4 regions of the Paenibacillus sp. F4 genome follow, and region 3 is predicted to be linked to each of the others. Evidence: riboswitches for the same ligand, from Rfam matches in the RefSeq annotation. Region 3 holds a riboswitch; each other region holds the start of a gene.

Region 1 (3,127 bases), on a different contig from region 3:
GCCCTTCACGAATTGCAGGCTCATCGACTTGAATCATGCCTATGCCGGCTTGTTCCAGTGCCTCTACCTCTGCCCTTAATGCCAGAGCCAACTGAAAAGCAACTTGACTGCGTGGAATATCATTACGTTCAAAAGACCAGTTCAAAATGGTCACAGGGCCTGTAAGCATTCCCTTAACAGGCTTGGAGGTTAACGATTGAGCGAATGCCGTTTCTTCCACGGTCATGGGCTGATCGAAGGAAACGTCTCCGTATATAATCGGCGGTTTGACACAGCGGGAGCCGTAGGACTGCACCCATCCGTTTTGCGTAAAAGCAAAGCCGTTCAGCTTCTCGCCAAAAAATTCAACCATATCGGTCCGCTCAAATTCCCCATGTACAAGCACGTCAATGCCAATGTCCTCCTGAATATCAATCCATTCCTTGATTTGCTGTTGGATGAACGTCCGGTATTGCTCGGCTGACCATTCTCCTTTGCGATAGTGCAGGCGGGCCTTGCGGATCTCGGCGGTTTGCGGGAAGCTACCAATGGTCGTCGTAGGCAGTGGAGGCAACTTCAGCTTATTTTGCTGAATCTCACGACGCTCGGCGAAAGGAACGCTGCGTGACAGAGGCTCTTTTGCCAACAGGTCGGCCAGATCGGCAGCTGTCTGTACGCGTGCCGCTGAACTGTTGAAACGGGCTACCGCATCCGCACTTTGCTCAAGCTTGGCGAGTGCGGAAGGATCGTGTTTGCCAAGTGCAGCCGTCAGGACGGCGATTTCCTCCAGCTTTTCATCGGCAAAGGCCAGCGCTTGCACCAGCTCCTTGTCCAGCTTTTGCTCTGCCTCCAGACTGACTGGCACATGCAGCAGACTGCATGATGGCTGTACGATAAGCTGTGCGGCAGTGGTTTGTTCTGCTAACTGCCCCAGCAGAGCAGCCACAGCGTTCAGGTCGCTGCGCCATATATTGCGCCCGTCAATGACCCCAGCGCCCAGCGTTTTCTCTTTAGGGAAGCCATGCTGCAATATATGCTGAAGATTTTCGCCATCATCATACACAAAATCAAGACCCAGCCCTTGTACAGGAAGTGCGGACAGACGCTCATAATGGTCCAGGCTGCCAAAGTAGGTTTGCAGCATTATATTTAAGGAGGGCGCAGCTTGGTTCAAAACTTCATAGACTTCCTGAATAATGTCCAGATCCTCTGCTGGGAATGAGGTGGTCAGGACAGGTTCATCGATTTGGACCCACTGGACACCTTCTGCTGCTAGTTCAGACAGGACACGGGTGTATAAAGGCAGGAAGGTTCTTATAATAGAGGCAAGCTCCTTACGATCATAGCCTTTGGATAGGGTAACGAATGAATAGGGGCCGATGAGGACCGGTTTCCCATCAATGCCTAGTTCTTGTTTTGCTTCACGATAAGCCTGTAAAGGTTTATTTTCAGTGAACACCGGGACTGCGTTTGCCAATTCAGGAACGATGTAGTGATAATTGGTATTCATCCATTTGGTCATTTCACTGGCTGTTGCTCCCTTCTGTCCACGAGCGATCCCGAAATACACAGACAGAGGAACCGGACCTGCGGGACGATGGTTGAACCGTTCGGGTACCAGACCGAACATTACAGATGTATCCAGCATGTGATCGTAATAGGAGAAGTCTCCGACAGGAATGCGTTCAATCCCCTTGTCGCGCTGCTTGCTCAGATGCTCCAACCGTAATCTTTTCATCTCCGTCTGCAGTTCGCTTTCGTTAATGCTGCCGTTCCAGAAGCGTTCCAGCGCTTTCTTCCATTCCCGGTTTTCGCCGATACGCGGATATCCCAGATTACTGCTAATCAAGCCGGACAATTCAGGCCATTCAATAACGGACATGTACTTTTCCTCCTAGCGGGTAGCTGTTTTATTTTACGTACCAAAAAAGGCATTCTTCCCCCCAAAGTTAAAAATAAGTAGGGGAAAGAATGCCTCCGTGATTAAAAAATCAAAAATACGGCGACTGCTCTTAACACCTCCCTATCTTCCGTAGGTACTTGCGATGTTGTTAAAATAGGCAGGTCTCCTGACTTACGGATCATGACTCTCAGCATCCCTTCCCGGTCTGTGGACCAGTGGATGTATGAACAGCTGAAAGTTCCCCGTTTACAGTGGCGGGACCGTGCCGGATTTGCACCGGCTTCCCTTTTAAGCCTGATCTGAATAGAACAGACACCTATCTCCAAGCTATGCGGTTAAGGTATGACGAATAATTATGCACTCGTATACTTGTTCACCATCATAAGTGAAACTTACAGGATGCGCAATAGAAACCCCAATGGAATCTGTTAGCTATATGAAAAAAAGACAAGCCTTACCCATGATGGGGACTTGTCTTAGATTAGATATAGCCTCTTGCTTGCTGGGTAAGCATCGCCTTATGTCAATAGAACGGTATAGCCTGCCTGAATACTGGCTTTTACATCTACCAGACGCTGGTTGCGACTGCCCCGGAAGGGAAGGGTCAGGTCCTTTTGCTGTTCTACAAAACGACCATCCACAATCACATCGCACAAAAGCGCTAGCTCCTGTCGCTCCTGATCTGTGAGTAAATCTTCATAGACAAAGCCAGTATAAGCCCACACGGTTCGGTCGGGACAGGCCTCGCGGAAGTCACGCACAAATTGCGAGCATTCTGCTGCTGAGAAAAACGGATCTCCCCCGCAGAGAGTCAGTCCGTCCAACAACGGATTATCCATGATGTCACGAATGACTTCCTGTTGTCGTTGGGGTGTAAATGGCTCACCTGCACGGAAGCTCCACGACGCTGGATTAAAGCATCCGGGACAGGCATGACGGCAACCGCTAATGAACACGACAGTGCGCAGGCCGTATCCTTCGTTCAGAGATTCCGGAATGTAGCCACACAAATTCACTTATGTTTCACCCGGTCTCGAACTTCTGCCTGTTTTGCAGCATTAAAGCGAACGGTATAATCTCCTGTCAGATATCCGGTTACCCGACGTAAGCGCTGAAAGTGTGTATGCTCCTCATCTGTGCCACATTGGGGGCAGCTTGTCCCGATAATCCCTTCATAACCACATTCCGTACAACGATCCACCGGGTGGTTGATGGAGAAGTAGCCGATGTTCTGATGCAGCGCGT
Region 2 (3,127 bases), on a different contig from region 3:
TCAGTCCATTAATCACCACAAACCGCATTCACTTCTACCGTTGCTGGTGCATCTTCATGCCGGAAACCCGCAACGACACCTACACGTTTAAAAAATTTATGAAAACGCTCATTCGGATGCCCTTTTTCCTTATATTCAGCGATGACGTTCTCCACGATGTCAGTAATTTGATCACCCGGAATCCCTTCCGCTACGGGCTGAGCGGCATGAGCATTGCGACCGAATTTTTTGCCACCAAGGAAGAGGTCGTATCCTCCCTTGCGATAGACGATTCCGATATCCTCCAGCACCGCTCCATAGCAGGCCATGCCGCATCCGTTCAAAGCAATGCTCGTTTCCTTGGGTGCCTGTAATCCGCCAAGTACAACCTGTAGATGCTCAGCCACAGGCACAGCGTCATCCTTCTCCATATTGCAGAAGTCGCACGCCTTCACCTTAAACACATCGCCAATCGGCATGACAATGAATCGTTCATCCCGCAGCCGTCCGACCAGTTCCTCGGGGTCTGCACACGGTACGCGCAGCACGATCTGATGATCTGGCGTGTATTCCAGCTCGCCGTCATCACCCGCTACCTCGGCGAGCAGCGCCATCTGGCGAGCGGTGAACTTCTTGTTTCCCACACCCGGGGAAACACCCACCTCAAATAGCGCAGGCTTGCCAAAGCCGCCTGTCGTCATTCCGGACGCGGCCCCCGCTCCGGCCACCGCTGACGTTCCGGCGGTGCTCTCGACGGTAGGCGCATGCTCGCTCCAGCGAGCGTTGGCTGCGTCAGGCAGCTTGCCGCCGACAGCGAGACGGCTTAGTGCCTCTGCCGCCAGAGATGCCGGGGCTGCGCCGGTTTGCACAGCGGTCGTTGCCTGCACGGCAGCTATCGCTTGCGGGCGTGCCTGCGTCGCAACCGCAGCGCCGCTCGCGGAGGGACCAGCGAGCGTAGTCGGGGCTGCACCTGCCTGCGGTCTATCCTCTTGCGCGCCCAGCGACCACGGCTCCGCTTCCGTGCGGAGACGCTGATGTGGCTTGAGCGCTTGCTCGGTCGCATCCAGCGTGTATTTGCGCTGATATCCGCGCGGAGTCACGATCAAGCCGTCATACACCGTCGTCGAGGAATTGCCTATGATTACAGTCGTCAGCATCCCGATGTCATGGTTCAGCATATCTTCCAGCGTCGTTACAATAACTTGCTGACGTTCACGATAAGCACTTTTCACCAACCCTACTGGAGTTTGCGGATCGCGGTAACGCAGCAAAATGGACTGCGTCTCCACAATCTGGCGGGTACGCCGACCACTGCGCGGGTTGTATAATGCAATCACAAAATCGGCCGAAGCCGCTGCTTCTACACGCTTCACAATCGTTTCCCATGGAGTCAGATGATCACTCAGACTGATCGTGCAAGCATCATGCATAACTGGCGCCCCCAACAGTGAAGCACAGGACTGAATAGCTGAGATCCCCGGTACGACTTCTACCTCAACCCCGTCCTCGCGTCGCCAACCTTTCTGCATCAGCACTTCGTACACCAGCCCTGCCATACCATAGACTCCTGCATCTCCACTGGAAATGACAGCTACCTTCTTGCCCATCTCTGCTTGGCGAACCGCCTCCTGCGCACGACTCACTTCCTCTGTCATCCCTGTGCGTACAATCTCTTGTCCGTTCAACAACGGACGGATCAAATCAACGTAGGTATTGTAGCCGATAATGACCTCACTTTCGGCCAGCGCATCCAGCGCCCGTTTTGTGATATGTTCCATATCTCCTGGTCCAAATCCAATCACCAGCAATTTTCCTAATGGGCTCATCGTGCTCCTCCTATTCACCCTTTTCAGGGTAGCTATCCTATCTATTTCAATGATTTATGGACATCCATTCTGTAACTCAAAAAACCCCATCCTGCCCGGATGGGGTTTCTATGTACGTATCTCTCATCAGACGAACAAACAGCGTAAGAAGACACTATTTGTCTTCCTCCAGCCTGCCGTTGTTTTCCACCTGTCTGTTTACGCTTCAAACGCTGCTGCACGTTCATATCCACGCAAACCTCTAACCAACATGGAAAAAGCAACGTGTGCCTGATTTCCTGATTTCGTACACCCATCCTCTCCGCGAAGGTTAACGGTGCATACAGATCAAGGTAGGTCTCCTGGCTTGGCATCAACAGATTCTTTCGTCTTCCCCGTTTTTCACGAGTGACCATTTAAAAAAATCCTCTTCCTTACAGTGGCGGGACCGCTCGGGATTTGCACCCGATTCCCTGTTACCCTTTGCTCAACCGCAAAGGCACCTTGTCTGTCCGCTATTTGATTATGGGTCTTATCATAACCTTGCCTCAATCAGTTGTGCAAGCACGAAAAACGCTTTATTTCAAGTTCTCTGCTTTATTTTTTAACATATGTAGCAATTCGTCCGGGTCGGCAGAGATGCTTAGTAGCGCTGGATGCTCAGACCCAGTAAACCCTTCTTGCACGCTATGACGCACCATTTCTACTAATGGGTCAAAATATCCATTCACATTCAGCAGCCCAATGGGCTTGCGATGAATGCCGATTTGCGCCCAGCACAATACTTCGAATAGCTCCTCGAAGGTTCCCAAACCACCCGGAAGGGCAATAAACGCATCGGCCATCTCGCTCATTGCCGCTTTACGTTCATGCATGCTTGCTACCTCAATAAATTCGGTAACTCCTCGATGAATGATCTCTGCATCAAATAACAGGGTAGGCATAATACCAGTGGCCTGACCGTCACCCGCCAGTATTCCATCCGCCACCTCTCCCATCAGCCCCCTGCTAGAGCCACCATAGATCAGACGGATATGATGGCGAGCCATGGCTTCTCCCAGCTTGCCTGCCGCTTCAACATATACCGATGAATGTCCAGGTCTGGACCCGGCAAATACACAAATAGAATTCATTAACGTCTCAGCTCCTGTCCTAAGTATCATGCATCGAAACTTATTCATTATATTAGCTAAATATTTTCGCTATAACAAAAATCTTTCTCGATGCATGTCCAATAAAAAAAGATAAAGACCTCGCAGGCCCTTATCTTTATTTTACGCTTTATCCAAAAATATAAGTTCATTTTTAGCATACTATATTTATAATTTCTATCTCATTTCAAT
Region 3 (3,127 bases):
TCTGGATGATGTCGCTAACTACATACCGGCACGCCTGACAGCGGCAATGCTTGTGGTAGCGGCGTGGATGTACAAGCGAGATGCTGCAAGAAGCTGGCGCACAGTCAAGCGAGACGCTCGTCTGCACCCAAGCCCGAACAGTGGCTTCCCGGAATCGGCTGTTGCTGGTGCACTGGGGATTCGTCTTGGAGGCTATAATGTGTATCATGGCGTGCGCTCCTTTCGTGCATACATGGGCGATTGGATACGACCGCTAGAGTCGAAAGATATACGGCATACGATCCAGCTGATGTTCGCCGTGTCCAGTATGTTTGTAGGATTGTGTTTGTTAGGAGCCGCAGGTTGTTTTGCCTTGGGATGGGTGCGGTGAGGAGTGACACACTGAATAATGATCGAGCAGGAAGTGACATGATCTTGAAACAAGATATAGCAGCAAAAAGGACAGTAGAATACGCACAAAGTCCGAACTCACAGGAGGATAAGGTGCCGTATGATGCTAAAGAAGATCTGCATTGGGACATGGAACTCGTGTTAGTTCGTCACGGCACAACCTTATGGAACAAGGAACGTCGATATCTGGGACACTCCGACTTAGGTTTGCTACCGGGAGCAGAGCAGGAATTAAAGCCTTTGCAAGAAAAATTGCAAGGGCAGTCCTTTGCTCGGATCTATTGCAGCGATTTAATGCGATGTCGCCAGACCTTGCAGATCATTGTGCCGGAATCAGAATTGACGTCTGGAGGTTTCCTATCCACTATGTCTCCTATGATGGAACCACGTCTGCGAGAGCTTCATTTTGGCGAGTGGGATGGAAAAACGTATGACATGCTCAAGGATGTGTCGTTGTATCGCGCTTGGATTGATGAGCCGCAACGGATAACCCCTCCTGGAGGAGAGTCTTGGGCAGATTTTGTGAATCGTCTACGGAAATTTCTTGACTCTCTGTATGAATGGCGTGTTGCTATGGAAGTTCAACCCATGGATTTGACTGCTGGGCCACCCTCTGTTTTGGTCGTTACGCATGGTGGCGTAATTCGTCAGTTAGCTTGTATGCTGATACCGGGCCATGATTTTTGGAGTCTGAATCCGAAGCCGGGAGAAGCATTTAGGATTCAATTGAGGCTGGCAGGACCGCACAATTACATAGCCGAAATGCTCCCTCATTAGGTTAGACACCAGCGGATAAAGAGGCTGTTTGGGTTGTAAGCCGCCTCATTTTAACCTATAATCATCAAGTAAAAGAACGGCTTGACTACCACTACATCAAATATCCAGCAGACGAGGTCGGCGCAGTGTGATGAAACTATGGTTTCCCTTGCCTGCGCTGTTAAAAGGGAAGTCGGTGTAAGTCCGGCGCGGTCCCGCCACTGTAAATGGAAACATGCCCGTTAGTCCTGCTTTATGTGCTACTAAGCATATGAAGGAATTTCAGGACATGCATCTTACCATAAGTCAGGATACCTGCCCGTCCGCCTGTCACCATAATCCTTCGAGGAAAGGATGACGTGTTCGCAGTGACTGTCCGTGCGGAAAGAAGCTGCCGCCTGCGCATGATCTGCGCTAACGTGACCCCTGTGTCCTGATATGAGGATGCGGGGTTTTTTTGATAGGAAAAGAAGGCTGGATTTAGAAGATATCTGATGATGCTCAAGTAACGCTCTTAACGATTTTTTTATGAAGGGGTGCAAATCATGGCAGGAAAAAAAATAAAGGTTTGGACAACAGGTCTATTGGTTCTGATTTTGGCAGTTGTGCTGAGTGCATGTGGCGCTAATGGAAAAAATGCTGAAAATAAAGAGAATCAGACTTCTGCACAGCAGCCAGGAAAGACCGTAACCGCACAAGAGCCTCCGGGCAAAACAGTTTACCCACTCACAGTTAAGGATGCAACAGGACAGGAATTTACATTCAAAAAAGCGCCGGATAAAATCGTTTCCGTCTCCCCGGCAGAAACCGAGGCGCTGTTCGCCATCGGGCTGGATAAGGAAATAGTCGGCGTCTCCGACTACTCTGATTACCCGGAAGCAGCTACGAAAAAGCCTAAAGTGGGCGGTATTATGAAACCGAACGAAGAGGCAATCATTGCTGCTAACCCAGAAGTCGTTTTTGCAGGGATATCACTTAGTGAACAGGCTACGACCAAGCTGCGCGACATGGGAATTATGATTTTTAAAACGGAACCGAAGACAGTTGAAGATGTCATAGCTAACATCGAATTGTATGGGAAAATCACCGATCATCAGAAAGAAGCGAGAGCGGTGACTGACAAGATGAGAGCAGATGTAGCGGAAGTGAAAGAAGGAATTAAAAATATCGGTAAAGGGCAGAAGCTGCGGGTTTACGTCGAGTTTTCACCAGGCTGGACAGTTGGTAAAGGCGAGTTTATGGACGAGCTGATTACGTTGGCGGGCGGCGAAAATGTAGGTGCCACGCAGAAGGGGTGGTACCAAATTAGTGAGGAAAATATTATTGCTGCGAACCCTGACGTGATTTTGTACAGCAAAAGTGTCAAGGACGACAAAACTGGTCAAACGCTCGGCGAAATCATTAAAGCTCGCAGTGGATGGGATCAAATATCGGCTGTTCGCCACAACCGGGTGTTTGCCGTGGATGATAATTTGATCAGTCGTCCGGGTCCACGCGTAACGGAAGGTCTCAAGGAAGTGGCCAAGGGCGTGTATCCTGAAATTTTCAAATGAACCGTAAACTGATCGGCTTTGGAGGGACAGGTCTTGTCCTGCTGTTGCTGACGCTGCTGCTCTGTCTTGGCATCGGCTCGGCCAAGCTTCCGGTCAGCCAGATCACAGGCATTCTGGTTAACCACCTTCCGTGGTTAGGCGATACGTTTACACCGGATTGGAATACATCCTCAGAGCAGATTATTTTGAAGGTCAGATTGCCACGAGTGTTACTGGGAATGTTGGTAGGAGCAGCGCTGGCGCTGGCGGGAGCCGGATTTCAGGGTGTGCTGCGTAATCCTTTGGCTGATCCGTATACACTGGGGGTATCCTCGGGGGCTTCGGTAGGAGCGGCAGTACTGATTTATTGGGGCCTTCAATTTTCATTTGTTGGCATATGGACGCTGCCGCTAGTGGCATTTACGACCGGAATGCTGACGCTGTGGATG
Region 4 (3,127 bases), on a different contig from region 3:
TTGTAAATCCATAGATAGCATAAAGGAGCTTACACACCATGTCAACCTTTTAATGGTATATATGAATATATTTATCTGTATTTGTATTAGCAAGAGTCCATTAGTCTGATATATATACGATATTTAATGACAGCCTTATAACAGCGGAATTGATAGTCCAGCAGGAGTAAGAAGCTGAAGGAGTTCCCCAAATGAATATTAGGAGCTTGATAATCTACTAGAAGAATTTGCTAGAGTGGTAGGAAGGGGCATGGTATAATCTAAATTATGGATTTTGAATAGTGGTGGATGTTTTCGGACCACGGTGCAGCTTCCCGATAGGGGGTGAAGCCGATGGTCACACTTGTGTCGTGCTACGATGTATTGCGTTGGATGGTTACGTTACTAAGCCTGGTGTTTAGTATTCGTAAACTTTATCGCTGGCTACGTCGAAAATTTCGGAACAAGCGAAAACCCACCGCGTAATTAGGTTAGGCGCCTAACGGTGGGTTTAGCTAAGTATTTAGCGCGCCGTGGTGATCCACAGCCTTTCAAGTCCTAAGAGTCTTTGCCGTTGGCGCGGCGAAGACTCTTTTTAGTATACGGACACAAAGGTTATCTTTATACCTAATTTTAGCACGTTCATTTCGTGCACGCAACGAATAGCCATTACCTTCATTCTTGCCATATTGTTCAAATTTAAATTATTGTGCAGCATTTATTGACAAGCCTGTGACAACAAAATAAGATCGTAATGGAAAGAAATAAAGGAAGAAAACAGGTGTGAGCCGGACGACTCTATGTACGGGGTTTTGTTGAGACCATGTGGATAGTTGTTGAGCGTGTTCACTTAAAAGGGAAGTTCGGTTGATTCCGACACGGGCCCGCCACTGTATACAGGCATCAGCAGGATACTGCTGGAGCTTTCAGAACAGCCACTGGAACTGTGAAGAACCGGGAAGGCCTGAAAGATACGCTTGGAGTCAGGAGACCTGCCTGTTTTGACATCACTGTCAGACCCACGGGATGCTGGGGAGGTGGTTAGGCGTGCTGCATACGGAATGTCTGAAACCGATCTGATCCCTTCTATGTTTTTGGAGTTGGCTTCGAGGTGTGTTTTGACATTTTATAATGAAAGCATTTCTGACTGCTGATCAAGTGGTCCGGAATGCTTTTTTCGCGCTTTGCGTTAGGTTTATATGATTTTACAAGATAGAGGGGGATTCATCGAATGATTAGCAATCGTAGCAGGCGTTCATGGTTGATATATACAGGGATGATGCTGTTGCTGGCAGTTATGGCTCTTTCGGGATGTGCCAGCAATAAGACGTCGGATAGCTCCGGCAAAGGTGAAAACGCGTCAGCACAACAAACAGCGACAGATAAAAAGCTGGTAATGGCGTATACATGGAAACCGTCAGGCGTTGACCCGCATGGAGATAATAGCTGGGATGTGATGCGATCCGGTGCAGGTGAGACACTGGTACGTTTGAATGAAAAGCTGGAGCCTGTGGCTTGGCTGGCAAAGGAGTGGAAGCAGGACAGTCCTACAGTTTGGACGTTCAGCTTGCAGGATAAAGTCACTTTTCATGATGGAAAGAGTATGGATGCAGCAAGTGTAAAAGCATCTTTGCTACGATCTATCGAGAAAAGCCATCTGGCGAAGGATTTACTGAATGTGAAGTCCATTGATGTAAGCGGCCCGCTGGCTTTGAAAATCACGACAAACCAGCCGAACGCGGCGCTGGTGTCCAATCTAGCTGATCCATCGACGATTGTACTGAATGTGGCATCGATGAAGGATGAGCAGAGCTACCCAGCGATGACAGGCGCCTTTAAAATTAAAGCGTTCAGCAAGGACCAATCCTTGGTCGTAGAGCGTTATGACGGATATTGGGGCGAGAAGGCACGATTGGCTGAGGCGACAATGAAGTTCATTACGGACGGGAATTCGCGCCTGATGGCGCTGCAATCCGGCGAGGTGGACGTAGCGACGGATATTCCGGTTGATAACGCAGAGGTACTGAAAAAGAACGACAAGCTACAAGTGCTGTCGGCTCCCTCCTTGCGCACCCATATGATCGTGTACAATATGGAATCGCCAGTATTCAAGGATGCGGCGAACCGTAAGGTGGTGGACAGCCTGATTCCGCGCACATCGATTGTGAGCGCCGTCATGAGGGGCTTCGGTACGGAGGCAAGCTGCCCGTTCCCGAGTATTCTTCCCTTCGGTAAAGTTGAGCGTAAAGCGCTGGACGGAACGGCAGAGCAACTGTTGACGAAGGATGGCTGGCAGAAGGACGCCCAAGGGACATGGACTAAGCATGGCAAGCCGTTCGAGGTTACGCTGCTGACTTTCCCTCAGCGTCCGGAGCTCTCTGTTATGGCTGAGGTCATCCAAAGCCAATTGCTGAAAGAGGGAATCCAGGTCAAGATTCGCAAGGTGGAAAATATCGACGAGGCGTTGACCAAAAACGATTGGGATTTTGCTATGTACAGTATGCTTACTGCTCATACAGGAGAGCCACAATATTTTATGGACATGTTTTATTCTTCGAAAAGCGAAGCCAATGTAAGCCGTTATAGTTCCAAACCGTTGGAGAGTATTCTTAACAGCTTGAAGCTGGCGAAGGATACAGCGCAGCGTAATGCCGTGACACTACAAGCGCTGGATATCATCAATACGGATTTGCCACAGTCGTTCATTGTGCATCCTGATAATGTGTTTGGCGTGAAAAAAGGGGTGGAGGGTTTTACACCGCATCCGATCGAGTATTACTACATTACAGCGCAATCCGATATTGCGGAATAACGAGCTGCGTATCCTATGATTCGTTTTATACTGGAACGTGTGGCGCAGCTGCTCATCATTGTATTCGTTGTATCCACGCTGACTTTTGTACTGATGCGGCTGGCTCCTGGTGACCCTGCTACCATTTTGCTCACCGCGCATAATGTCCCTGCCTCTGAGGAAGCGTTGACGACGCTACGGCAGGAACTGGGCTTAAACGAACCGCTTCATATTCAATATGTGAACTGGCTGCGGGATGTGTTCACAGGGCATTGGGGCACCTCGTATGTATCCAAGGAATCTGTGCTAGCCGAACTGTGGAACAGACTGCCTGCTACTGTGGAGCTAGCTGCTGCG

The links. A riboswitch is a leader RNA that binds a small molecule or an ion and turns the genes downstream of it on or off. The one in region 3 is predicted to bind cobalamin.
Region 1: it holds a riboswitch for cobalamin, as region 3 does, so the genes downstream of both, metE (5-methyltetrahydropteroyltriglutamate--homocysteine S-methyltransferase) here and C1T21_RS06030 (ABC transporter substrate-binding protein) in region 3, are expected to answer to the same signal.
Region 2: it holds a riboswitch for cobalamin, as region 3 does, so the genes downstream of both, cobJ (precorrin-3B C(17)-methyltransferase) here and C1T21_RS06030 (ABC transporter substrate-binding protein) in region 3, are expected to answer to the same signal.
Region 4: it holds a riboswitch for cobalamin, as region 3 does, so the genes downstream of both, C1T21_RS03125 (ABC transporter substrate-binding protein) here and C1T21_RS06030 (ABC transporter substrate-binding protein) in region 3, are expected to answer to the same signal.

What each region holds. Positions count from the first base shown of each region.
Region 1 covers NZ_POVS01000006.1:343,006-346,132, forward strand. The annotation lists gene metE (5-methyltetrahydropteroyltriglutamate--homocysteine S-methyltransferase) at 1-1,861, opposite strand, end outside; cobalamin riboswitch at 2,022-2,217, opposite strand; gene nrdG (anaerobic ribonucleoside-triphosphate reductase activating protein) at 2,401-2,898, opposite strand; gene C1T21_RS04085 (anaerobic ribonucleoside triphosphate reductase) at 2,895-3,127, opposite strand, start outside.
Region 2 covers NZ_POVS01000006.1:373,097-376,223, reverse strand. The annotation lists gene cobJ (precorrin-3B C(17)-methyltransferase) at 9-1,805, opposite strand; cobalamin riboswitch at 2,120-2,305, opposite strand; gene C1T21_RS04215 (LOG family protein) at 2,363-2,917, opposite strand; gene C1T21_RS04210 (uroporphyrinogen-III synthase) at 3,123-3,127, opposite strand, start outside.
Region 3 covers NZ_POVS01000008.1:46,063-49,189, forward strand. The annotation lists gene cbiB (adenosylcobinamide-phosphate synthase CbiB) at 1-370, shown strand, start outside; gene C1T21_RS06025 (histidine phosphatase family protein) at 409-1,167, shown strand; cobalamin riboswitch at 1,290-1,483, shown strand; gene C1T21_RS06030 (ABC transporter substrate-binding protein) at 1,692-2,699, shown strand; gene C1T21_RS06035 (FecCD family ABC transporter permease) at 2,696-3,127, shown strand, end outside.
Region 4 covers NZ_POVS01000006.1:128,032-131,158, forward strand. The annotation lists cobalamin riboswitch at 790-993, shown strand; gene C1T21_RS03125 (ABC transporter substrate-binding protein) at 1,211-2,791, shown strand; gene nikB (nickel ABC transporter permease) at 2,807-3,127, shown strand, end outside.